Regions from separate parts of the Rossellomorea oryzaecorticis genome, predicted to be linked through region 2. Evidence: riboswitches for the same ligand, from Rfam matches in the RefSeq annotation. Region 2 holds a riboswitch; the other holds the start of a gene.
What was found. A riboswitch is a leader RNA that binds a small molecule or an ion and turns the genes downstream of it on or off. The one in region 2 is predicted to bind FMN.
Positions count from the first base shown of each region.

Region 1: another riboswitch for FMN. It lies ahead of ribD (bifunctional diaminohydroxyphosphoribosylaminopyrimidine deaminase/5-amino-6-(5-phosphoribosylamino)uracil reductase RibD); the one in region 2 lies ahead of ACKA06_RS09060 (ECF transporter S component).

Region 1 is NZ_JBJOSA010000006.1:213,383-225,696, forward strand. It holds gene ACKA06_RS10010 (helix-turn-helix transcriptional regulator) at 352-1,344, shown strand; gene ACKA06_RS10015 (PLD nuclease N-terminal domain-containing protein) at 1,737-1,952, shown strand; gene ACKA06_RS10020 (ABC transporter ATP-binding protein) at 1,949-2,848, shown strand; gene ACKA06_RS10025 (ABC transporter permease) at 2,849-3,625, shown strand; gene ACKA06_RS10030 (NUDIX domain-containing protein) at 3,649-4,032, shown strand; gene ACKA06_RS10035 (patatin-like phospholipase family protein) at 4,052-4,930, shown strand; gene ACKA06_RS10040 (hypothetical protein) at 5,668-6,366, shown strand; gene ACKA06_RS10045 (four-helix bundle copper-binding protein) at 6,418-6,735, shown strand; FMN riboswitch at 6,872-7,016, shown strand; gene ribD (bifunctional diaminohydroxyphosphoribosylaminopyrimidine deaminase/5-amino-6-(5-phosphoribosylamino)uracil reductase RibD) at 7,161-8,267, shown strand; gene ribE (riboflavin synthase) at 8,272-8,928, shown strand; gene ACKA06_RS10060 (bifunctional 3,4-dihydroxy-2-butanone-4-phosphate synthase/GTP cyclohydrolase II) at 8,946-10,139, shown strand; gene ribH (6,7-dimethyl-8-ribityllumazine synthase) at 10,170-10,640, shown strand; gene ACKA06_RS10070 (Crp/Fnr family transcriptional regulator) at 10,831-11,454, shown strand; gene ACKA06_RS10075 (Crp/Fnr family transcriptional regulator) at 11,451-12,077, opposite strand; gene ACKA06_RS10080 (4-hydroxyphenylacetate 3-hydroxylase family protein) at 12,278-12,314, shown strand, end outside.
Region 2 is NZ_JBJOSA010000006.1:36,304-48,617, reverse strand. It holds gene ACKA06_RS09075 (RecQ family ATP-dependent DNA helicase) at 1-1,319, opposite strand, end outside; gene ACKA06_RS09070 (helix-turn-helix domain-containing protein) at 1,297-2,361, opposite strand; gene ACKA06_RS09065 (ferredoxin) at 2,588-2,836, shown strand; gene ACKA06_RS09060 (ECF transporter S component) at 2,949-3,518, opposite strand; FMN riboswitch at 3,674-3,810, opposite strand; gene ACKA06_RS09055 (peptidoglycan DD-metalloendopeptidase family protein) at 3,886-4,653, opposite strand; gene ACKA06_RS09050 (GerMN domain-containing protein) at 4,967-6,211, opposite strand; gene sigX (RNA polymerase sigma factor SigX) at 6,183-6,737, opposite strand; gene ACKA06_RS09040 (ATP-binding protein) at 6,951-8,732, opposite strand; gene ACKA06_RS09035 (response regulator transcription factor) at 8,729-9,445, opposite strand; gene ccsB (c-type cytochrome biogenesis protein CcsB) at 9,562-10,737, opposite strand; gene resB (cytochrome c biogenesis protein ResB) at 10,765-12,314, opposite strand, start outside.

The sequences.
Region 1 (12,314 bases), 180 kb from region 2:
ATTGAGTTAAGTAGCTTTCACTTGGTTGAAAATTCAGAGTGGATTGGAGCGTAAGGCACTTGACTCCGACGGGAAATAGAGGAAAAGTCGAGACCCCGCAGGCGGAACGCCGAGGAGGCTCGACTTCCTCCCCTCGGAAAGCAAGTGCCTGAAGCGAAAAGGAACGGTCTGAGTTCAGCAATATAATTTTTATACGTTAAGAGCTCATGGTCAAACAAACCGTGAGCTCTTACCCATTTATCTGGAATTCTATTGACATTTACAGCCCAAACTTGATAGTTTATATAAAAATAACTTCTCAAATACATAATTTGATAGACGCCAAGGCATAAGGAAGAAGGGAAGAAAAACATGACACGGATCGATAACAAAGAAAGGCTGCTCAGACTCATGACCATCTTCAGCCAGGAAACAGATGAAGACCATGAACTCAGCCTCGATGAAATCATTCACCGTTTCCAACAAATTTACGGCCCTGACGTAAAGCTGAATAAAAACTCCTTGAAAGATGATATCAATCACCTTATCAATCACTCGTTCGATGTGACCATCAACCAGGAAAAAGACGGACTTCCGAAATACTACAGTCATCAATATCGTCTGTTTGAATTATATGAACTCCGCATGCTGGTCGATGCCGTAGTATCCGCAAAATTCATTACAAAACAAGAAACAAGGCAGCTGATTGGTAAAATTAGAAAATTGACAAGCAACCACCAGGGAAAGAAGCTTCAAAATGAAATTCAAGTCGATTCTTCCATAAAGAGTGAAAGCCCCTACATTAGATTGGCGATTCACGACCTTCACCAGGCCATCTCAGAACGCCGCGTCATCACCTTTCAATACGGCCGGTATGACATTGACAAGAATTTCAACCTGAGTCACGAAGGCAGCCTTTACAAAGTAAAGCCATACGCACTTACGTGGGCAAATGATTTTTATTATTTAATCGCCTACTATTATGAGGCGGGCGAAATCCGTCATTACCGGGTAGACCGTCTGCGGAATGTCTCCATCCTGGAGGAATCCTTTCCATATGAATCATTTGATGTTTCCAAATACGTTCAATCCACCTTTCATATGTTTGCCGGCGATGAAGAATGGATCAAGGTTAAATTCCATAACGGATTGATCAATGTCATCATCGATAAGTTCGGCAAGGAAGCAGACATCCGTAAATATGATGATGAGCACTTCATACTATCAACCAAAGCAAGGATCAGCGGCGGACTCGTAAACTGGATCCTGAACTTCGGCTCCCAGGCAAAAGTGATTTCCCCCAATTCACTGTTCCAAACCGTAAAAGAAGAAGTAACCAAGATGAACAACCTATATGAAAACTGAAAATCCTGCATTCTGCAGGATTTTTTTTGAATCTTAGATTCTTCATATTGAATATTACATGGTTTTTACTCGTTCTAGCATTTTATTGGAGTGCAAGACGGAAACTCCTATAGGAAAAGCGGAAGGGCTTTGCTCATAGGCGTGTGGCATAAGACGAATTGGCTTAGAAGGCGTTCTTTGCCTTCTTGGCCGGATTGACTTATGACATGTGCCTCTAAGCCCTGTAGGTGGAAAGCGTGCCCCCCATGAATAAGAAAAAAGGAGGCTCATCTACCGCCCGTGGAAAGCGAAATTTTGCACGGGAATTAAATGCGGTAAAGAAAGTGAAAAAAAATGAACGTTTTTTCCTCCTGTGCGTCTTATCTATAGAAAAACAAAAGGAGGAAACAAACATGCAGGAACTAGAACAAGCATTACAAACGATAAACTGGGGGCTGATTGCCCCGCTCATCATATTACAACTTATCCTTATGGTCACAGCAGTCATCGACCTGATCAGGATAAAGCACACAAACGGACCCAAATGGGTGTGGCTTCTGGTCGTATTGTTCATAAACCTGATCGGTCCGATCATCTATTTCATTTTCGGAAGGAGACAAAATGGATGAATGTACTTGAAGTGACAGCTCTTGAAAAGAAGTATAAAGAAAAGCATGCAGTCAAAGGGATTTCATTTCAACTTGAGAAAGGGAATTGTACAGCTCTCATCGGTCCGAATGGCGCAGGCAAAACGACCACTTTAAATATACTGACAGGACTGACGCCGCCTACAAGCGGAAGCTTCACGACGCCAGAGCATTCTGGTGATATCCGGTCAATCATTGGGTATCTCCCTCAATATCCTTCATTCTTCGAGTGGATGACAGGAATGGAATATTTAACTTTTTCAGGTGAAATCACCGGGCTGTCAAGGGTCGATTCACGTCAAAGAAGTGAAGAATTACTCACGCTCGTCAACTTGAATGAAGGAAAAAACAGAAAGATCAGCCAATATTCAGGGGGAATGAAGCAAAGGCTGGGGATTGCCCAGGCTCTTATTCATCAACCTAAACTCGTGATCCTCGATGAACCGGTTTCCGCACTTGATCCGTTTGGACGCAGGGAGGTACTTGATCTTCTGAACGAATTAAAAAAACACACGACCATCCTGTTTTCAACCCACATACTGAATGATGCAGAGCAAGTATGTGACAATGTTCTTTTTCTTTACGACGGCAAATTGATCGAGCAGGGGCCATTGTCCGATATTAAGGCGAAGCATCAGACCTCAACCATGAAGATAGAATTCAAAGGAAGTGCAGTACATTACAAGAATATTCTTCAGGACTTACCGTGGGTCAACCAGATAAAAGTAGAAAAAGAGTCTCTGATTTTTGAAGTGGAAGATATAGAAGAAGGAAGAAGCCGGTTATTCCGCATCATTGCCGAGGGGAACTGGCCGGTGGTACGGCTTGGAAGCAGCGATCAAAGTTTAGAGGAATTATTTATGAAGGTGATGAGATAAATGAAGATCACATGGGTTTTATTTAAAAAAGAGATGATGGAATCTGCCCGTAATTTCAAGTGGCTCTGGATGCCGATCGTATTCATCCTGTTCGGGGTCACCGAACCTTTGACAGCTTATTATCTGCCCGATATTCTACAGTCCTTGGGGGATCTGCCCGAGGGGGCAGTAATAGAGATTCCGCCTCCTTCTTCCGCAGAAATTCTTATGTCCACATTCGGCCAGATGAATACACTTGGAGTGCTTGTAATCATCCTTGCTTTCATGGGGATTGTCTCAGGCGAGAGGAAAAGCGGTAATGCAGCGATGATTCTTGTTAAGCCGGTGTCCTTTCATGCTTATATATACTCGAAATGGGCAGCGGCACTCCTTCTTATATGGACTTCTTATATCCTTGGTCTCGCTTCAACCTGGTATTATATTAATTTATTGTTTGAGAATATATCCCCGGCTGCCTTCTTTCAGTCACTGGCCGTATACGGCATGTGGCTGACGTTCTTATTGACGATGCTCTTATTCTTCAGTGCAATGGTTAAAGCATCCGGGGCAGCAGCTTTTTCTGCGGTAGCGGTTTCCATTATCCTCAGCTTTTTATCCGGGTCGCTGCCAGAAAAGATGAAATGGTCTCCTTCACGGCTTTCTTCCTACATTCCGGAAATAGTGAGCGGTCAGGGGTGGGCCGGCGATCTTACCATTGCCATGCTGGGTACAGGGGGATTATGTCTGTTATTATTGATATTGACTCCAAATCTATTTAGACGGAAAGAACTTACGTAATTCAATGAATAAGGGGACATTATATGACGAGGAACCGGGCAGGGATACTGATAATCGAGCAGAATAAAATTGCTGTGATTAAAAGGACCATTGGAAAAGATGAATATTTTGTCATTCCCGGCGGCGGGGTGGATGAGGGTGAATCATTCGAAGAGGCAGCCGTGCGTGAAGCAGAAGAAGAGCTTGGAATTGAAGTGAAAGAACTTTACCTTGCGCTGGAATTTGAGCAAAATGGTTCCCAAAAGTATTTTTTTGGAGGAAAATATATAGGTGAATTGGGCCGTGGGACAGGGGAAGAATACCGGTCCGGTAGAGGAACTTATCTTCCGTGCTGGATTGATCTGCATCGACTGAAAGATGTGGTGCTTTATCCGGAGGAAGTGAAGTTATACCTGTTACAACAGTGACCAGGAGGCATTATTCATGATGATTGACCAAACAGGACTTGTGCTTGAAGGCGGAGGAATGAGAGGCATTTACACTGCAGGGGTCCTTGAGTACTTTCTGGAAAACGATTTGCATTTTCCTTATGTTACGGGCGTTTCTGCAGGAGCCTGCAATGCGGCGTCTTATATTTCCAGGCAGGCAGGGAGAAATAAAAAGGTGAATATAGGTTTCATACGGGATCCGAGATACCTGAGCTGGAAAAATTATTGGAAGACCGGTGAATTATTCGGTATGGATTATGTTTTTGATGAAATCCCGAATAAACTGGTTCCTTATGATTATAAAGCTTTTCAATCCAGTGAAACCGAGTTTGTCATTGGCACCACGGATTGTCACAGCGGGGAACCGCGTTACTTTTCACGAAATGATTACGGGGAAGACATATTAACGATCATAAGGGCATCAAGCTCTCTTCCTTTTTTTGCGCCAGTTGTGGAATACGGCGGGCATCATCTCCTTGACGGGGGAATCAGCGATCCGATCCCAATTCACAAAGCGGAAGAAGATGGTTTCAAGAAGAATATCGTGGTTCTCACCCGGAATAAAGGCTATTACAAGAAGCCGTCCCGGTTCTCTTTCTTCATCAAAAGAAAATACCCGCACTACCCGGAACTTCATAAAACCCTCATGAATCGCTATCTGGTTTACAACCAGACGGTAAAAGAGCTCGAGGAAAAAGAGAAAGAAGGAAAGGCCCTCATCATCCAGCCGCGGCTGCCATTAAAGGTAAGCAGGATTGAAAAGGACCCCAATAAGCTGGATGAATTGTATGAGCAGGGATATGAGGATGCAAAGAACAAGCATAGCGAAATCCTGAAATGGGCCGAAATCGCTCCCGCTGAAGCAACCCCCTCATAAAGAGTGATTTCATGCTTGAGGCTGACGAGTGTAGAATCAAATATAGCAATGTAAAAAAGAGTGCCAAATCAAGTTGATTTTGTCGCTCTTTTTTATTTGATAATCTTTCTTGCCGTAGAAACTGAATAATCTTGAACTGAAATACCTTGTTCTCTGGCTAATTTAGTAAAGTAATATTCTTGGGGTTTTAAATGAGAAAGTTACTTGGTTATGTGTCCTTAGAATTATAGGGTTAACTTTTATATTATTTTCTCTTATGGGATGTGGAGGTTGATGGAAATGTAGGACATACGTTTTTATGTTGGGAACGATATTAGCTTTGGTAACTGCACTATTTAGTGATAAGGGGAAAACCAAGACAGTCCCGATCTCAATAATAGAAACTCTAGTGGTTGGATTTATTAAACTAACTTTAGGATTTTTGACGAATTGTGGTCTATATGCGTTCTTATCATGTGTTTGCAATAGGTATCAGCCCACTCCAGCGGTTGATTGGAGTGGAAGACGAAGACTCCTGCGGGAAAAGTAGCTAATGTGAGACCCCGGAGGCGAAGCCGAGGAGGCTCACAAGCTACCCGCGGAAAGCGAAGTCTTCCACGGAAATCAATAGCGGCGATTAGAACCCATTTTATTAAATAGAGGTTTTCGCTTCAATACAGAACCAATTACTTTAAAGGGTCTTTTTTTTATCCTTCAAACATACATATGGTAATGATTCGTGGAAAGGACGAGCATTCATGAACCTTTATCATATATACAGGAACGAACAGCACACATTGCTTTATCATGGTATTATGTATTTGCTGATTGGCGTCGGTATGCTCCTGGTGGTAGAAGAACTTTTTTACTTTCCGCTGCTGCTGTTTATACCTGCCATGACGAACCTCTATTTAAGCCGCAGCATCAAGAAGGAAATCAGGAAGTCAACCCGGCTGTTTTATGAAGAAATCCCGGTTTCGAGCCACTCTCTCATAGGAGTCAAGAGCAAAGAAGCCTTCTATTACTTAAAATCAAATGGCTGGTCCAGTTATTCACTTCAGAGGACCTCCCTCATCAATAGTCCCAAGCATTATGTTTTTCAGCGAAAAGATAAATTACCTCTAACACTTTATAAGTGGAGCAGACGGGTCATCATTGCCAATGAGAAAAAAAACATAGAATATAGACTCAAATATCACAGCTTGACTGCGATTGAATGGGTTAATGAAGAAGATGGAGAGACGATCCTTTTGTATAAAGGGAATAAGAGGTGGGTTTTGAATTATAAAGGAAAAAACCGTCTATCCCTGCAAAAAGGCTTCCTCCCACAAAGCTTTCAGAGACTGTTCGACAGTCATCACAGCCATGTAACGTTTTTTGAAGCCTATTCAGAAGCGGATGATTGGCTGCTGATTTTCCTATGGCTTGTTGATTCAGATTATTTTCTTACTTCTTAGTCATTGTTTGAAAGAGATGGGGAATCCTATTCAGGTACTGGAGGTGAGAAGATGAATGCAAGTTATAAACAATGCCTGACTGCCTTGAGGAACTGCATGGAGGCATGCAATGTCTGCTATCATGCGTCATTAAAGGAAGAACAACGTATGATGCAATGCATCGAACTTGATCGTGAATGCGCCGACATTTGTTCATATGCTATAAATGCGATTCAAAGAAGCAGCAAATTTGTGTCCGGCATTCTAACACTTTGTGCTGAAATCTGCGAGGCATGCGGAAAAGAGTGTGATACACACGACCACAGGCATTGCAAGGACTGTGCCGCAGCATGCTTCGACTGTGCCGAGGAATGCAGGAAACTTGTTTGAATGAAAGGAATGATTCCTTAAAGAAGGGACATTCCTTTTTTGATTTTTTGGTCCAAATGATTTAAATTTTTAATGAGATGAGTATCAGAAGTGAACTCTGGTAGAAAACTATGATAGAATAATGTTAATCGAATATGGTTTCCTTCGGGGCAGGGTGAAATTCCCTACCGGCGGTGATGAGCAAAGAGCTCTCAGTCCGTGACCCGGCTGACTAAGGTCAGACGGTGGATTTGGTGAAATTCCAAAGCCGACAGTGATAGTCTGGATGGGAGAAGGAAAGGCAGTATTTATTGATGGGAAAGCAGAGAACCATATTGATTGGATTTTTCTGAATAGTATCATTAAATATGTTTATTTGTCATGCCAATCTCCCCAAGTTATTTTTCTTGGGGTTTTATTTTTATATAGAGAGAGGAGGTATACTTATGGAGCACAAGGATTATATGCAGCTTGCACTTACGATGGCCGCGGCCACCAATGGACAGACATCACCGAACCCGGCAGTGGGAGCCGTCGTTGTTAAAAACGGTGAAATTGCAGGGATGGGTGCCCATTTAAAGGCTGGAGAAGGACATGCTGAAGTCCTTGCCATTACTGCAGCAGGTGAAAAGGCAGATGGTGCAGACATATACGTCACACTGGAACCTTGTTCTCATTATGGCAGAACTCCGCCGTGTTCACAGCTTATCATTAAGAGCGGAATCAAAAGGGTGTTCATTGCCACGACAGATCCGAACCCGCTGGTAGCCGGCAAGGGAATAGAGCAGCTCCGGCAGGCCGGTGTGGAGGTTCATATAGGGGAAGGCAGGGAAGAAGCACTGGAACTCAATAAACATTTCTTTCATTATATGAAGTATCAAACCCCCTATGTGACGCTGAAAACCGCCGTTACCCTTGACGGCAAGACTGCTGTTGCTTCAGGAGACAGCAAATGGATCACATCTGAAGAATCAAGGCTCGATGTCCACTATGATCGTCACCGGCATGACGCGATATTAGTTGGAGTCAATACAATCATCCGCGATAACCCGCACCTTACCACCCGTTTGCCCCAAGGTGGAAAAAACCCCATTCGAATTATTTTAGATAATACCCTTAGAACTCCACTTGAGTCCAATGTTGTAAGAGATAAAGAAAGTAAGACGATCATCATGACGAGTGATTCAATTACGGAAGAGGACAAGGTCCCTTACCTGCAAGAAGGTTGTGAAGTCATAACTCTCCCGGATAAACGGATCGATTTGCAATCAGTGTTAAAAGAATTAGGCAAGAATTCAATCCAGTCCGTTTATGTAGAAGGCGGATCATCGGTCCATGGATCTTTTCTTGAACAGAAAGCTTTTCAGGAACTCATCATCTATATGGCGCCGAAGCTCATCGGCGGCCGGGATGCTCATACCAGTTTTGGCGGGAGTGGAGTATCTGCCATTAAAGAAGGTCTTGAGATGAATATCGTTTCGATGAAAACAATCGGGCCTGATATAAAAATAACGGCTCACCCAAAAAAACACTCCAATATGAAAGAAGGCTGATGAATTGTTTACCGGAATCATAGAGGAAATCGGGAAAATCGATCAAATTAATAAAGCTGCGGCATCGATGGTGCTTTCCATATCTGCCCGCAAAATTCTGAAAGATGTCCATATCGGGGACAGCATAAGCATAAACGGAGTTTGTTTGACGGTTACGTCTTTTACTGACAGCAGGTTTCAAGTCGACGTGATGCCGGAAACATTCGAGGCGACGACACTCAGGGATTTGACGGCCGGGTCTCGTGTGAATCTCGAGAGAGCAATGGCAGCAGGCGGACGTTTCGGCGGCCATTTTGTCAATGGACACGTTGACGGTATAGGAACGATCACGAGGCTCGAACAAGTTGAAAATGCCGTCTATGTAGATATTTCTGTACCAAAAGAACTTTCACCTTATTTCATTATGAAGGGGTCCGTTGCGATCGACGGCACATCCCTGACTGTATTTGGACTGAGCGATGATTCCATCACGGTATCACTCATCCCGCAAACGAGGGGAGATACGGTCCTGGGTCAAAAGAAGACAGGAGATAAGGTCAACGTGGAATGCGATGTCATGGCCAAGTATTTTCACCGATTTTATGAACAGGCACAGCGAAAAGAAAGAAGTACAAGTAAAATCAGCTATGAATTCTTGAACAATCACGGATATGCTGATTAACCGAGGAGGAACTCCAGATGTTTCATACAATCGAAGAAGCAGTAGAAGATTTGAGAAACGGGAAGGTCGTCATCGTAGTTGACGATGAAAATCGTGAAAATGAAGGAGACTTCATTGCCCTTGCTGAAAAAGCGGCGCCTGAAGTCATAAATTTCATGGCGAAAGAAGGAAGGGGCCTTATCTGCGCTCCCATTTCAGAAGAACTCTCAACCCGTCTGAAACTTTCTCCGATGACGGATGAAAATACAGATCCACACGGAACGGCGTTTACAATCAGTATTGATCACCGGTCTTCGACGACAGGGATCAGTGCTTTCGAAAGGTCGGAAACCATTCAACAGCTTCTGAACCCGTTGTCACAGCCGGATGATTTCAAGCGCCCGGGACATGTTTTCCCGCTGGTTGCAAAAAAAGGCGGGGTGTTGAAACGGGCAGGTCACACGGAAGCAGCCATTGATCTCGCAACGATTGCCGGATCCAAACCGGCCGGTGTCATTTGTGAAATCATGAATGAAGACGGCACAATGGCAAGAGTCCCTGAATTAATGAAGATTGCTGAAAAATGGGATTTAAAAATCATTACAATCGAAGAATTGATCCGTTACCGGCGCAGCAAAGAAAAACTTGTCACAAGAGAGGTCGAAATCGAACTGCCGACTGAGTTCGGTCAATTTAAAGCGGTTGCCTATACGGAGAACCTGACTGGAAAAGAACATATCGCACTTGTCAAAGGTGAGTGGAAAGAAAATGAAGACGTCCTAGTCAGGGTTCATTCTGAATGCCTTACAGGTGATGTCTTCGGTTCGAACCGATGCGACTGCGGTCCGCAGCTCGCCACGGCACTTGCCCAGATCGAAGAAGCAGGGCAGGGGGTCCTGCTGTATATGCGGCAGGAAGGACGGGGCATCGGCCTGATCAACAAACTGAAAGCGTATAAGCTGCAGGAAGAGGGTTTTGACACGGTTGAAGCCAACCATAAACTCGGCTTCGGGGCAGACCTGAGGGAATATGGCATTGGTGCCCAGATTCTCAGGGATTTGAACATAAAGCGCATCAAGCTGTTAACGAATAACCCCCGGAAAATCGCAGGCATAAAAGGGTATGGATTGGATATCGTCGATCGTGTGCCGATCCAGATCCCGGCCAAACTGGAAAATGAAAAGTATCTAAAAACAAAACATGTAAAACTGGGTCATTTATTAAAATTCTAATATTATATTATCTAATTGGAGGAATGAAAAATGAAAACAATTTACGAAGGTAATTTAGTCGGAACAGGCCTGAAAGTGGCAATCGTGGTATCCAGATTCAATGAATTCATCACATCCAAGCTGCTTGGCGGGGCTGAAGATGCACTGAAGCGCCATGGCATCGAAGAAAATGATATCTCGGTAACATGGGTTCCGGGTGCATTTGAAATCCCGATGATTGCCAAGAAACTGGCTCGTTCCGGTAAATATGATGCCGTCATCACCCTTGGTACGGTCATCCGCGGAGCAACTGCCCACTTTGAATATGTAAGCGGAGAAGTAGCCAAAGGAGTGGCTGGTCTTGCATTGCAGGAAGATATCCCGGTCATCTTCGGTGTCCTTACCACTGACACGATCGAGCAGGCAATCGAGCGAGCTGGTACAAAGGCAGGAAACAAAGGATGGGAAGCGGCAGTGTCGGCGATTGAAATGGCGAATCTGGTTCGTGCGATTGATCAATAAAATCATCCCAAACAACAAAAAAACCGGTTCCTTAGGGAATCGGTTTTTTTGTTGTAATTATCGTTTCTTATCATTGAGGGCAGTAATAGACCAAGTGAAGTATATGTACTTCTCGTTTTCACTATTAGTATGAATATCTAAATAAATGTTATAATTATCTAAATAATCAAAATTGCAAGTGGGTGAATGGGTGGACAATCTTCGTTATAAATGGGAGCCATATTTATCATATGGGCAGTTATTCAAGTTTGCTAAAAACAAAGTGGTGTATCATCAGGGACAAGCCGGGAGAGGAATCTATTATTTGAAAAAGGGGGAAATAAAAGTTACTCTTTTATCCGACAAAGGGGATGAGCGGATTATTAACATGGTTCCCCCTGGGATGCTGTTTGGCGAGCATGGAATTTATGGTGAGCCATATTTGACAAGCGGGACAACGACCTGCCCCTCAATAATTTATTTTTTTTCAAATGATACAATTGCTTCAATCTGTAAGGACCAACCAGCTGCAGGTGAAATTTATACGGATTCATTAATATACAAATTCAGAACTCTTGCTGAAATCATTGCTCATTTAGACAGCCCGGTTGAACAGCAGATGGCTTTTTATTTGCTAAAGCTCGTACAAGAAAACGGGAATACTTCTCTGAACCAGACTGCTTTTTCAAAATACATTGGTACTTCTCGAATTACAGTGAACAAAATCGTACAGAAATGGAAACAGAAAGGATATATAGAGCTGCACAAGCGTAAAATCATTATTAATGACCATGCTAAAATCAGTATGATTGCTAATAATGCGAATAATGATTAACAACGAACCAGGTTTCTAAGGGAATCTGGTTTTTTTATATAGTATTTTCGTTTATCTACTCCTATGATGCCCGCTTCCCTCCATTGTTTTAATACTTTATAAACAGTGACTCTTGTGAGACCTGTGCAGCAGGCGAGGTCTTGCTGGGAAATAGGAATCTCGAAATTTTTAAATTCATCACAAATATTGTGAAGCAATACGGCAAGTTTTTGCTCTGATGTAAGCGCATTCAAATTAATCCGATCCAAAAGGATTTTCATCTTATGAATGACACTTTTTGAAAAGAGTTTGAAGAGCTCCGGGTGTAGAATCATAAGTTTTCGGAATTCATCTGAGGAGAAATGATAGACCACAGAATTTTTTACTGCAATTGCTGTGGTGAAATGAGTTTGATGGTCGAGTGATTGAACACCCAATAGTTGATTTGGTATGACAATGTTAAGCATATTTTCTTTACCGGATGCTGTTTCGGTAACAATTCTAATCAGCCCTTTCTGTAAATAATAAAACCCTTCGCCCTGATTACCCTGCCTGTAGATACATTCTTTTTTTCTGAAAAATTGACGTGTACCATACTTTAAATAATCCTCCCAATGAAAAATTTCTTCATAAACTGTGGCCATTATATTACCTCCCAAAAAAGTGAAGTCAATATTTAACATAATCATAGGAGAGTTTAAGCAAAAATTCTATATAAAAGTTAGATAATTTAGACTTTTCTAAAACTAATCTGAAAAAAACGTTAAATAGGCTACAGTTATGTTGAAAAATTAATATTACAATTCATTATGAAATTTCCTATAAAATTTTCAGGAGGGTGTATATGGGAATCAGGACTGGAGCTCAATATATTGAAGCAG
Region 2 (12,314 bases):
TCATCAAAATACCGCAGGATGCCTTCCCTCCTGCAGGAATCATTATGAAGCCATTTTACCATTGAGATCAGTTTTTCTTTCTTATATATCAGCCGTTCATCCCGCAGCTGCTTAATATTGTGGATCTGCCGGTTCATCTCAGATACTGAATGATCATGAACATAATGGTCCAAAAATCTGAATTGACTTTCAGAGAGCTGTAAGGACGAAGCTAATTCATCGGACGATTTTGATTGATACAGCGTGACAAACCCTTCAATTTGATGATCAAAAGGAAGCTCCCCCTCCATCAAATGCAATGGAAGCGAAAGATCTTGTTCTGTGAAAAGTACGATTGCTGCACTCTCTTTCCCGTCCCTTCCTGCTCTTCCGATTTCCTGCAAGTAAGCTTCAAGGCTGGAAGAAAAGTGAAAATGAATGACAAAACGAATATTTTCCTTATTTACACCCATACCAAAAGCTGAGGTTGCACATATTATACGCAGTTTATTTGTTAAAAACTGCTGCTGAATTAATATGCGCTCTTCCTGCTCCATGCCCCCATGGTAATGGGTGACATTTTCAAATCCCTTCTCCCTTAGGAGAACAGCCATTTCCTCTGCAAGCCTCCTGCTCGAAAAATAGATGACACCTGGACCTGTTAAGGAAGCTGCATAATCAATAAGCCTGCTTACCTTTTCTTGATGGGTATCGACCTTCTCAACCGTCAAAGCAATATTTTGACGGTCTACGGAATAAACGATTTCTGCAGGTTCCTTGAAGATCAGGACGTTTTTAATATCCTCTCTTACTTCTTTCGTAGCAGTCGCGGTCAAGGCTAGGGCAGGCGGGTTTCCCAATCCCCTCCTTATTTCTCCAAGCTGTAAATAATGCGGCCGGAAATCCGGTCCCCATTGTGATATGCAGTGGGCCTCATCAATGACAAATAAGGACACGGTCAAGGTCTCTACAGCTTTCCTGATATCAGGGTTACTGAGCATTTCAGGGGATATGAAAATAAATTTATATGTGTGCAGCCTTTCGATAGCCCGCTTCTTTTCAGGAAAAGATAAGAAGGAATTGAGAGCAATGACATTTTTTTCCCCTTTAACTTGCATTTGCTCCACCTGATCCTGCATCAAAGAAAGGAGAGGGGAAACGATGATGACCTGTCCTTCAAGCAGATATCCAGGCAGCTGGAAGCAAAGGGATTTACCCGTTCCGGTGGGAAGCATCGCCAATGTATCCGAACCGTTGAGAACAGATTCGATCACTTCTTTCTGTCCACGCCTAAAATCATGATAACCAAATCTCTCCTTAAGCTCTTGCAGGAGATCCATTTTTACCACCCGCCTTTGCAATAGCGATCCTTATTTGAAAATAGGTCAAATGAGGCAGCCTGTCCTTTATCGGCTTCAGTCTCCTCGTACCCAGTTCCTTCATGACCGAAGCTGCCTTCTTTAATTCAGCAGCTGGGATAAAGCAGTCTGTATCTAAATGATTATGTGTTAAGATAATCTCGATTAAATGATCTTCTACTGTATTCACTTTCAGCTTTCTGATTCGTGAAATGTCTTCAATCGAATACCCTTGACTATACAAATCGTAAGTCTTTGCAGTCGAAAGCGTCAAGTTCCTCTGCTTACTGCTTACGGTACTGAGATAAGATAAAATGATGTACTTGTCTTTGTGCTGATCTATTTTTGAAAGTAATCCATGAAGCAGATTAAGAAATCTGAACCGGTATTCTTCCCCGGTCAGGTTCATTTTTTCCGCCGTCTGCACCTCCGTCAAACCATAATCCTGGAAGCCGGTCAATCTGTAAACCAGGATGGAAGGATCTTCTTCTTGGTCTAGATCATTTAATATATCATGGAGTTCCTTGAATAACCCAGCCGCAAGTCTTTCCCTGTCAGCAACCCCCTTGAGGAACCTCTTGATCCAGTCCTGGACATTCCTGCTCCGCTGAACTGGATAATATGACAACTCTTTATGGTTCATATTTGAGAGGACCTGAACCAATAAATTCAACCTTCTCCAAAATACAATACTCCTGTCCCCATAGACGAGCCCATTCATATTGGAGGGAAAGAAAGCTGCCGGCTGATTTAATGCCGCTTCCCCTTTTTCAGTCAGAACGGCTTTTGATTCTTCACTAAGTAGAATGAATTGGTGCTCTTCCAACCCCGTCACTTTTTCATCAAAATAATCCCTGGACAGATTGGGGAGCGACAGAAAAAATGGCTGTAATTGAAATAAATGTGAATCCTGTATGGACTGGGACGACTTTTTACCTTTTAAAATATGAAAGGCCGAGTATATAGATCGTTCACCATTTAACTGCCTGAAGCAATATAATAATATTAATTGAAAATAAGTCATGGGATTTCTCCTCTGGAATTGCAGGTTATTGTCAAATATTGTACCATGAATTTCATGTCTTCTGATGTTTTGTTTTATGCAGTTAGGATAAATATAATAAATAACGGACCTAACTATTGAAATGTTCTACTTTCCTCTATAAAATATAAATTAGGTTATTTTTCTAACTCATTTTATGTATAATGAATGATTGAATATATAGAATTTTTTTCAGGAGGTTTTATCGTTGCCAAAATATACGATCGTTGACAAAGATACATGTATTGCATGTGGAGCTTGTGGAGCCGCTGCTCCGGATATTTATGACTATGATGATGAAGGGATTGCATTCGTGACCCTTGATGATAACCAGGGTACAGTGGAAGTGCCGGACGTACTTGAAGATGACATGATCGATGCATTCGAAGGCTGCCCGACAGACTCGATTAAAGTTGCAGACGAACCATTTGACGGTGACGCACTTAAATTCGAATAGTTCATCATAACAAAAGCGATCTTTTAAGATCGCTTTTTTGTTTTCTGTGTGTTGGTTGTGCTTCTATGCAGCAAAGCCCCGTCAGCATTTGCTGGCGGGGCTTTTTATGCTATCAAGCGGCTCTGTTCAATGGTGTTTGTTTCGAGAGCCAGCCTTGAAGTCGAAAGAATAATAATAAGAATACTACCGTAACCAAAGCACCCTTGAGAATGTTAAAAGGTACGATTCCCGTAATGATGATGCCTGCCGGCAGTTCAAAATTCATGAAATATTTATATGCAGGTAGCAGGACGAAATAATTCAGTATTCCCAACGCAATGCTCATTACTACGGTACCGGTTACCAATCCTGCCAACAGCCCTTTTTTGGAATGGAAACGGGAATATACGAAGTGAGTCGGCAAGATCAGGAATACTCCTGCTGCAAAATTTGCAAAGTGTCCGATTGGCACTCCCGTGTCGCTCCCCGTCATGACATAGTCAATGATGTTCTTGAATAATTCGACAAGTATGCCGGCAAGCGGACCTAATGTAATGGTGGCGATCAAAGCGGGTACATCGCTGAAATCTACCATCAAGAATTTAGGAAACGGTGGAATTGGGAAGTTAAAAAGCATTAATACATACGAAATGGCACTTAACATGCCGATTGTTACAAACGTACGCGTAGTCATTTTTTTCATTGCACTTCTCTCCCTTTGGAGATTCATCTCACATAGAAGATCGTTCAGCCATTGAAGCACTAAAAAACTCCCAGATTAACTAACATCCCGGAGTTTCAAAAGGCGTGTCCAAATAAACGTTCAGCTTCCCATTTTCTAAACGTTTTGGCTAAAACCTTCATCTTCTCCCATCCAGACTGTACTGTCGGCTTTGGAATTTCACCAAATCCTGCCCCAAAAGGCTCGCGGGCTTAGAAACATCGAGTGTTTCATCACCGCCGGTAGGGAATTTCACCCTGCCCCGAAGACGAATCTTATTTTTTTATACATGTTCATTATACATAAAAGTCATTAAATTGGGAAGGAGAATGTTTCGAATTCGAAACAATCAACTTCCAACCTTGATTCTAAGCTCCTGTTCAGGAAAGATGACATTACTTTTTGCATCCATTCCATTCCACACTTTTACTTGATCAACAGATAATCCGTAAATTTGTGATATTCCCCATAAAGTTTCGTTTTCTTTAACAATATGTATGATTTCACGTTCGATTACGTTCCTCTTTTCTGCTGCTTTTTGATCAGCAGGATGGACGTTTACCGATGCTTCAAATGTTTGATACGGATCCTGACCTTTGGCAAAGACGAGCTGTCCGATTTCCCCCTCTCCAAAAATGTCAAAAGGGTTTATTGCATTCTTTTTGTCCAATGTCCATTCACCTTGGTGAACTTCAAAATGCAAGTGGGCTCCCGTGGACCTGCCTGTATTTCCCAAACGGCCGATTTGTTCACCTGATGTCACCACATCATTTTCAGCAACACTTCTGTCATTTAAATGTGCATATACCGTTTCATATCCATTCTCATGAGTGATAAACACAACGTGTCCATAGCTTTCTGAATAATACGACTTGCTCACGATCCCTCCAATGGAGGCATATACAGGGGAGCCGGCCGCCCCTCCTATATCCATCCCTTTATGAGTGCCTGCCCGGGTTCCGTATAAATCAGTGATTACACCGTCCACTGGAAAAATCCACTTACCTTCAGTGTTTTGATCCATGGCTTTTGCTTCCTTACCGGTTAGGAACATGATACTTACACATAAAGCCAAAAGTAAAACGATTAATAATCTTCTTGCATAATCTAAAAGCATGCTTGTCCTCCTCAAGGTACTCTGTAACTTTCCACGAGCCGGGAAATCCGATACTTATTACTATATGTATATCATTCCGAAAATATGATATGAGAAATTTTCCCTTTTGCTAGTTTGTCTTGAAAAAAATTATTTATGCAAAGGAAAAAGAGGTTGAGACAAAACATAAAGCTTAGAGGCCTCTGAATGAGCTTAACCATAAATGTACAATGAACAAATTAAAACCCGAACTAATTTGCCTCACCTCATGCAAATTAGTTCGGGTTTTACTTATACTAAATCACTTTTTTGTTCCAGCCTCTTTTGATTCACTCTATTCATTCAGGTTTTTTTTGTTAGGAGCCAAAGGTGTTTCCAGTGGCTCTGTAAAGTTAAATCCATTCCAGGTTTCCTGACGGATGTTTTGGAATAGAACTTTTTGATAACCGGAACTCTTGGCGGTAAGGAGAATTCCCTCTATCAGTTCCTGTGCGGATTGCTCCTTCATTGAATGTAAGTCCAGTTCTTCACTGAACGTCACAATCACCCTATCATCAGATTCTGTAACATTGACCGAGAGTTGTTCAGGTATCACACTCTGATATAGATCAGATGGCGTTTCTTTCATGGCAGCGATCGATTGCTTTATATTTCCCCCGCTTAAGCTGCCAGGAACCAAATATCTTCCCTTTCCATCAGGAGAATAACTATAAAATGGGCGATGCATAGCCCGGTTAAGCGGAATCGACGGCAATTTGCCGTAGTGGCTGAATTCAGGGGCGCTTCCATCTTCCGTCAGCAGGGTGATTTCCTTCACCCCCCGGTCCTCAAATGAATATAACAGCGATTGATAAAAGTTGGACTCCACTGCACTGCTTCCGCTATAAGGGTGATTATCTTCCAATGTCAGTAAAACATTTTCTTTGTTTTCACTAAGCGAAAGATCTCCCTTGATCGGGAAATAGTCTTGAAATCCCCACTCTTTCTCCGGGATCTTTCTGGAGATGTCTTCATATTGCTCAACCCAATCCGTCTGTTTCTCCTCCATTTCGGCAGAAGCGAGAACTGAAACTGGTACAGCTATCGCGTCTGATGACACAAGTCCATAGGAATAGTAATACTTGCCGTCAATATCCTCTTCGAACAAAGAAAGCCTTTCATGTTTTCCTTCTTCCTTCAAAGTTGTGAACTCTTTATTATCCTTATCACTTTTTTCGGCCATTTGCATTTGGTTTTCCTCTGTGGATCCGTCATCACGGGTTATTTCAGCCTTGGATTCAGCAGAAGGAGGATCTTCAGCAACTTTGGAATCCCCTGCGGAAGAATCGGTGGAATAAGCCCCCTCCATCGCGCTGTCTTCGCCTGACATTTGTGTGATAAGAGACGGAGCAAGCAGGACAACGATGAACAAGGCTGCAAGCGCCGCAATGACCGGTACATATCTTTTAAATCTGCCCGGCGCCCTTCTTTCTTCCTCTACTTTTGAATAAATCAAAGAGCGGGTTCGATCATCATTGAGCTTCGGAAGTTTTTTAAGCAAGTCTTCCACTTCACGGTCGTTCCAGTCTGATTTCTTCAATGTTTTCATCCCCCTTCCTCAACCGCTGTGTCATTTCTTGTTTAAGCCATTTCAATGCTCTATGCTGAGTCGTCTTCACTTTACTTTCAGACCACTCCAATACTTCTGAAGTTTCTTTGATCGATAAGTCCTGCAGATAACGCATGATAATTACAAGGCGATAGTCCGTCGAACACTCCTTCAAGCATTGGTACATCTCTTGAATTTCTTCGTTTGCTAAAACGATTTCTTCCGGAAGTGTTTCACCGGAAGCCAGATCACTCCGACCCCAGTCAAATTTTTCAAGAATGCGGTTTTTCCAATTTTTTTGTTTTCTGAAATGATCAACGGCCACATTTTTCGCTATGGAAAACAACCAGGTTTTTTCAGAGCTCTTCCCTTCGAAATTCTGGTAAGACTTCAATACCCGTATATAGACTTCCTGTACGAGATCTTCTGCATGCTGCCGGTTATGCACCATATAGATCAAAAAATTAAATACATCCTGATGATACTTTGTATATAATTCGTCAAAAACGGAGTTCATATTAACCCTCCCCGTCAACTGATTAGTCGATTATTTTGAAAAAACGTTACAGAATCCAACAGATTTTCAATGAAAATTCTACAGTTACCCAAAAAAGTCAACAGTATTACCTGCTTATCAAGGTGTCTACTGTTGACTTCTCTTTAGGGAAAATTGTTTCCCATGTAACAAGATTTATCGTCACATTTCTTTCAATTTCAAGCTATGTTGCGTTTATTCATCGATTTCTGGCTGAAAAGGTAGAAAGAACGTGAATGTTGTCCCATGTTTCAGTTTACTGTGGACTTGTATATGCCCTTTGTGGGCTTCTACGATATTCTTTGCGATGGCAAGCCCCAGTCCTGTCCCGGATTTACCCCTGGTCCTTGCCTTATCAGCCTTATAAAATCGCTCAAAGACGAAAGGAATGTCCTCTTCAGGTATTCCTGAGCCTGTGTCCTTGACGTGAAATAGAAAACCGCCTTTTTCTTCTGTCAATGAAACGGTGACCGTTCCATCTTCCGGCGTGTGCCTTACCGCGTTATCAATAAGGTTGGTCAATACCTGCTCGATACGATCGGGATCCATGATCATTTCCCTGTCCTTGTCAACGTTACTCATGAAGTAAATCGACACAGAGTTATCCCTTGCAGGCCCGAGGAATTTATTTGTCACTCTTTCCGTGAACCGCTTGATCGGCACAGAATCCTTATTCAACCGGATATGTCCGGCTTCCATACGTGCAAGATCGAGAAGGTCATTCACGAGCCTGCCCATCCTGAGGGATTCATCATAAATGATGCGTGCGATTTCCTTTTTTTCTTCTTCAGATTCCGCGATATCATCGACAATTGCTTCACTGTATCCCTGAAGCATGGAAATCGGGGTCCTGAGTTCATGTGAGACATTCGCAATGAAATCCTTGCGCAGTTTATCCAGCCTTCTCTCTTCAGTCATGTCACGTACAACCACTACAGCGCCCCTGATGGTATTATTATTGTAAAGAGGACTGACAATCACGACATAGGATCTCCCCTGAAGGGAAATTTCACCGGTTTGTTCAGTTTCCGTCACCACAACATTTTGGAGCAGCTGCCTTACTGAGGTTGGAATCGGTTCATCCCCCATGTCGCTCTGTTCGTAATACCACTGCTGCAGGAAGCGGTCTGCAGGAGGATTGGTGATCAGGATCGTTCCGTCGCGGTTAAACGTGATGACACCGTCTGCCATACTGCTCAGTATACTCGAAAGCTGTTCTTTTTCCTGACTGAGCGCATTAATATGAAATTTAAGCTGCCTTCCCATTTGGTTGAAACCGGTTGCCAATTCACCGATTTCATCTTTCGTCAGGATCGGTACCTTCGTATCAAATTTACCTTTTGCCACTTCAAAGGCCGCTTCCCGCATTTTCCTTAACGGGGCTGTGATACGGGTGGAAAGGAAAAAGGCAAAGATGGTCGTCAAGATGATCGCGATCCCTGCAGCAAGGAGGATCAGCCTGGTCGTTTGCCTTGTAGTGTCCTTTATGACGCCCAGTGACTGATATAAATAGACCGATCCGTCCCGATCGTCCAGGTGCAGAGGTGTTCCGACCACTATGATATTTTCATATCTATTATCAGATGAATCGGGGGATAGCTCAAATTCTTTTTTGACCGTTTTTTTATCAGATACCCGCTGTAACTCTTTGTCTTTCATGATCAGGTTTTGAATCTCACGGTGAATCCCCTTGGAATCGTCGGAGTAAACAGTCTTATCATTATCAAGGACGATGAGGATATTGACCGGTTCATCTATGATTTCTTTTCCAAGTTCCATACCCAGGTCTAAATCTTTATGGTTCTCAACCACCCTGGCGACTTTTTCCGCTGTATTCGTCAGTTCTTTCTTTACTTCATCAACATGGTAATTTTGGAAGAATTCCAGTAGCAGTATCGTTAAGATAAAAAGGACGAATGACACGAGAAGCAGAATGGTGACCCAAAGTTTCCCTACAACACTGCGCCAAAGCCTCATTCATTTGTAACCTCGAATTTATATCCCACTCCCCAGACGGTGACGATCATCTTGGCTGCACTTTCGGATACCTTGTTCAGTTTTTCCCTCAGTCTTTTCACGTGGGTATCCACTGTCCTTAAGTCCCCGAAAAACTCATAATGCCACACTTCTTTAAGAAGGTGTTCACGATCGAAAACCTTATCCGGTGATTTTGACAAGAAGTATAGAAGTTCATATTCTTTTGGAGTGAGATTAACATCCATCCCGTCTGCAGTGACCCGGTGGGCATCATTATCAATCGTCAGATGAGGGTACACGACCAGATCTTTCGCCTTGGTTTCGGTTTGTATGTAGTTGGTTTTAGAAGAGCGCCTTAGTAACGCTTTCACTCTGAGCACTACTTCCCTTGGGGAAAATGGCTTCACAATATAATCATCCGTCCCCACTTCAAACCCCTGCACCCTGTTCACTTCTTCACCCTTCGCTGTAAGCATGATCACAGGTGTCGATTTTGTTTCGCGAAGATGCTTGCAGACTTCGACTCCGTCCATGCCTGGCATCATGATATCAAGCAATATGCAGTCATAGTCATTTTCAAGGGCTTTATGTAACGCTTCTTCCCCATTTTCCGCCTCATCAATGAGATAATTTTCACGTTCTAAGTACATCTTAAGTAAGCGCCTGATGCGATCTTCATCGTCCACTATCAATATCCGAATGCTTTCTTCCACAGGTATATCCCCCTTTTTAATTTGCTTCACTATTATCCTTATTGTAATTCAAAAAAGAAGCTGACTCAAAGAGAATTTAATTCCCGTTTCGTCAGCCTCCCGTTTACACTCTCTTATTATGCGTATGAATGCAGTCCGGCGATGATTAGGTTTACAGCGACCAGGTTAAACATGATGATCGCGAAACCAACAACAGCGAGCCACGCGGACTTTTCTCCATGCCAACCCTTAGAAAGGCGGAGATGCATGAACGCGGCATAGAACAAGAATGTGATAAGCGCCCAAACCTCTTTCGGGTCCCAGCCCCAGAACCTTGTCCAGGCAATTTGAGCCCATATCATCGCAAAGATCAACCCGCCCAGTGTAAATACCGGAAACCCGATCAGGACGGAGCGATAACCGATTTCGTCCATAAGGTCCAGATTAATATTCCTGACAGCCGGCTGAAGCTTGGCTGCGATCTTCTTCCTGAAAATCAGGCGCAATATCAGATAAATGATGGTTCCTGTGAGGAATGACCAGATCACCGTGTTCAGTTTCTTGGCATTGATCACCCCAGGCATTTCCGCCAATGGTTCCATCGCCCCTTTAGTGACCAGTTCACCTTCATGCGGACCTACGATTGCAGGCAGTGTATACTTTGAGACCGCTTCCTGATCCTGCTGGTTCACATAATTGAAAGTGGCTTCATAATTTGATAAGGTGAATCCTGTCGAGGCCACGATGAATCCAAAGACTACTATGATTCCGTACATGACTGCCTCAAGCCAGAATGACTGCCTGTTCTTTTTTGTATGGTCTACTGATTTGAGCAAGTAAAGCAATCCTGCGACGAAACTGATTGAGAGAATCGCTTCCCCTGCGGCAACAGTGGTGACATGGATCTTCAGCCAGTCACTTTGAAGTGCAGGAATCAACGGACTGATATCTTTAGGGAACATGCTGGCATATGCGATGATCAACAATGCAATCGGCAAGGCAACTACCCCGAGAATCGTCTTCTTATAAATGAAATAAATGATGATGAACGCCCCTACCAGGGTCATTCCGAAAAAGGTCGTATATTCAAACAGGTTACTTACCGGGGCGTGCCCGGCTACAGCCCATCTCAGGAAGAAAAAGCCGAGCTGGGAAGCAAAACCGATAATGGTGATGACGATTCCGATGAGCCCCCATTTACTCTGGTTTGTTTCTTCCGTATTTTTCTGACGGATGCTGCCGCCAAGAAATAAAGTCGCTACTAAATACATAATAAAGGCGATATAGAGCAGATTACTGCTCCATTCAGCCATTGAGGTCGCTGTCATCCTTGTTCCTCCTTACTCTTCCTTGTCCTTTTCTTTCTTTTCTTGCTGGTCTTCAGGCATATCTATATCGGTTCCTTCAAGGATTGTTTTCAATTCATTTTTCAAACCGAACCAGCCTTTATTTGTATGGCCGGCAACTATTAAACTACCATCCCCTGTTCTCCTGAACCAGAATCTGCGGTGATGCCAGTAAGCGCCTTGAATGACTCCTATCATAAATATAGCTCCACCCAGCGCAAGAATCCATAATGTCAGATCTTTATGGACGGTCAGTGCCGAAACATCACGGGTTTCCACACCTGCAAACGAGACTTTAAATGCATTTTCGCCGAGAGGTTCAAGGTTTTTTCTGATTCCAACGAAGCTGATTTCTCCTTCTGGTTTATCAGGAGAGAACATTTTAAATAAGAATGCAGGATTGTCAGGAACAGGTTTGTCGGAAACAGGTTCCCCATTTTCATTAAACCCTGTGAAATTAGGGTAGTAGCCCATCAGCTCAATACTGTATCCGTCCCCGAATTCATATTTGTCCTTCGGGTCAAAGAGATCGACGGTGAATTCACCGAAAGTCTTTCCGCTTTCTTTGTTATCAAAAGTAAATGACATAGACTTGAATTCATCCAGTTTATAGCTGGTCTGATAAACTGCAAAATTCTCGAATTTCAATGGGTGGTTTACTTTGATCGAGTCTTCTTTTTCTTTCTTCAACTCTGCCTCTTCACCAGGAAGGGCGTCTTCGGATTCTTTGTACAGGACAACATCGGATTGATAATTTTTCGCAATCGTTCCGGTATTTTGAATCGTTTGCTGAAAGACTTCCTTATCCTTGTCGTCATAGTTTTCAAGAGTGAATTCTTTATTTTCGAGATAGTACTCATCATGAGTACCCGGGACCGCTTTCTTTTCACCTTCACGTATCCATACTGTTTCGTCTATATACATCCCCGGGACAAACCGGAGCATCCCGCCGATGAGGAAGATGATCAGACCAATATGATTGACATAGGGACCCCATCTTGAAAAACGATTCTTCTCTGCCAGGATGTTTCCATCCTCTTCACGGATTTTGAATTTCTTTTCGGCGAGTTTTTTCTTTATTTTCTCAAGGTTACCATCCAGATTTGCCGGTTTTGTCAATCCATATACACGCTGGCGCTTCAAAAAGCTTTCATGGCGTGAAACACGCTGGGTCTTTAGCGCCCTGTGAAGGGGTATGACCCGGTCAAGACTGCAGATGACCAATGATACTCCTATTGAAGCAATCAGCAGGAGATACCACCAGGATCCGTAGAGATCGTGGAAACCAAGGGTGTAATAAAGTTCCCCTGCAAATCCATATACTTCTTCATAAAATTGATCCGGCGGAAGAACCGATGGAATGTACTGCTCCTGCGGGAAAATCGTTCCGACGGCTGAAGCAATCAAGGTGATGATAATCAGCCAGACCCCGACCTTCACGGAAGAAAAGAAGTTCCACACTTTATCGACAATCGATTTATTATACGTCTGGGACCTTCTTGCACTGCCTTCATAACGCATGTCATGAAGCTTCTCTTTTTTGG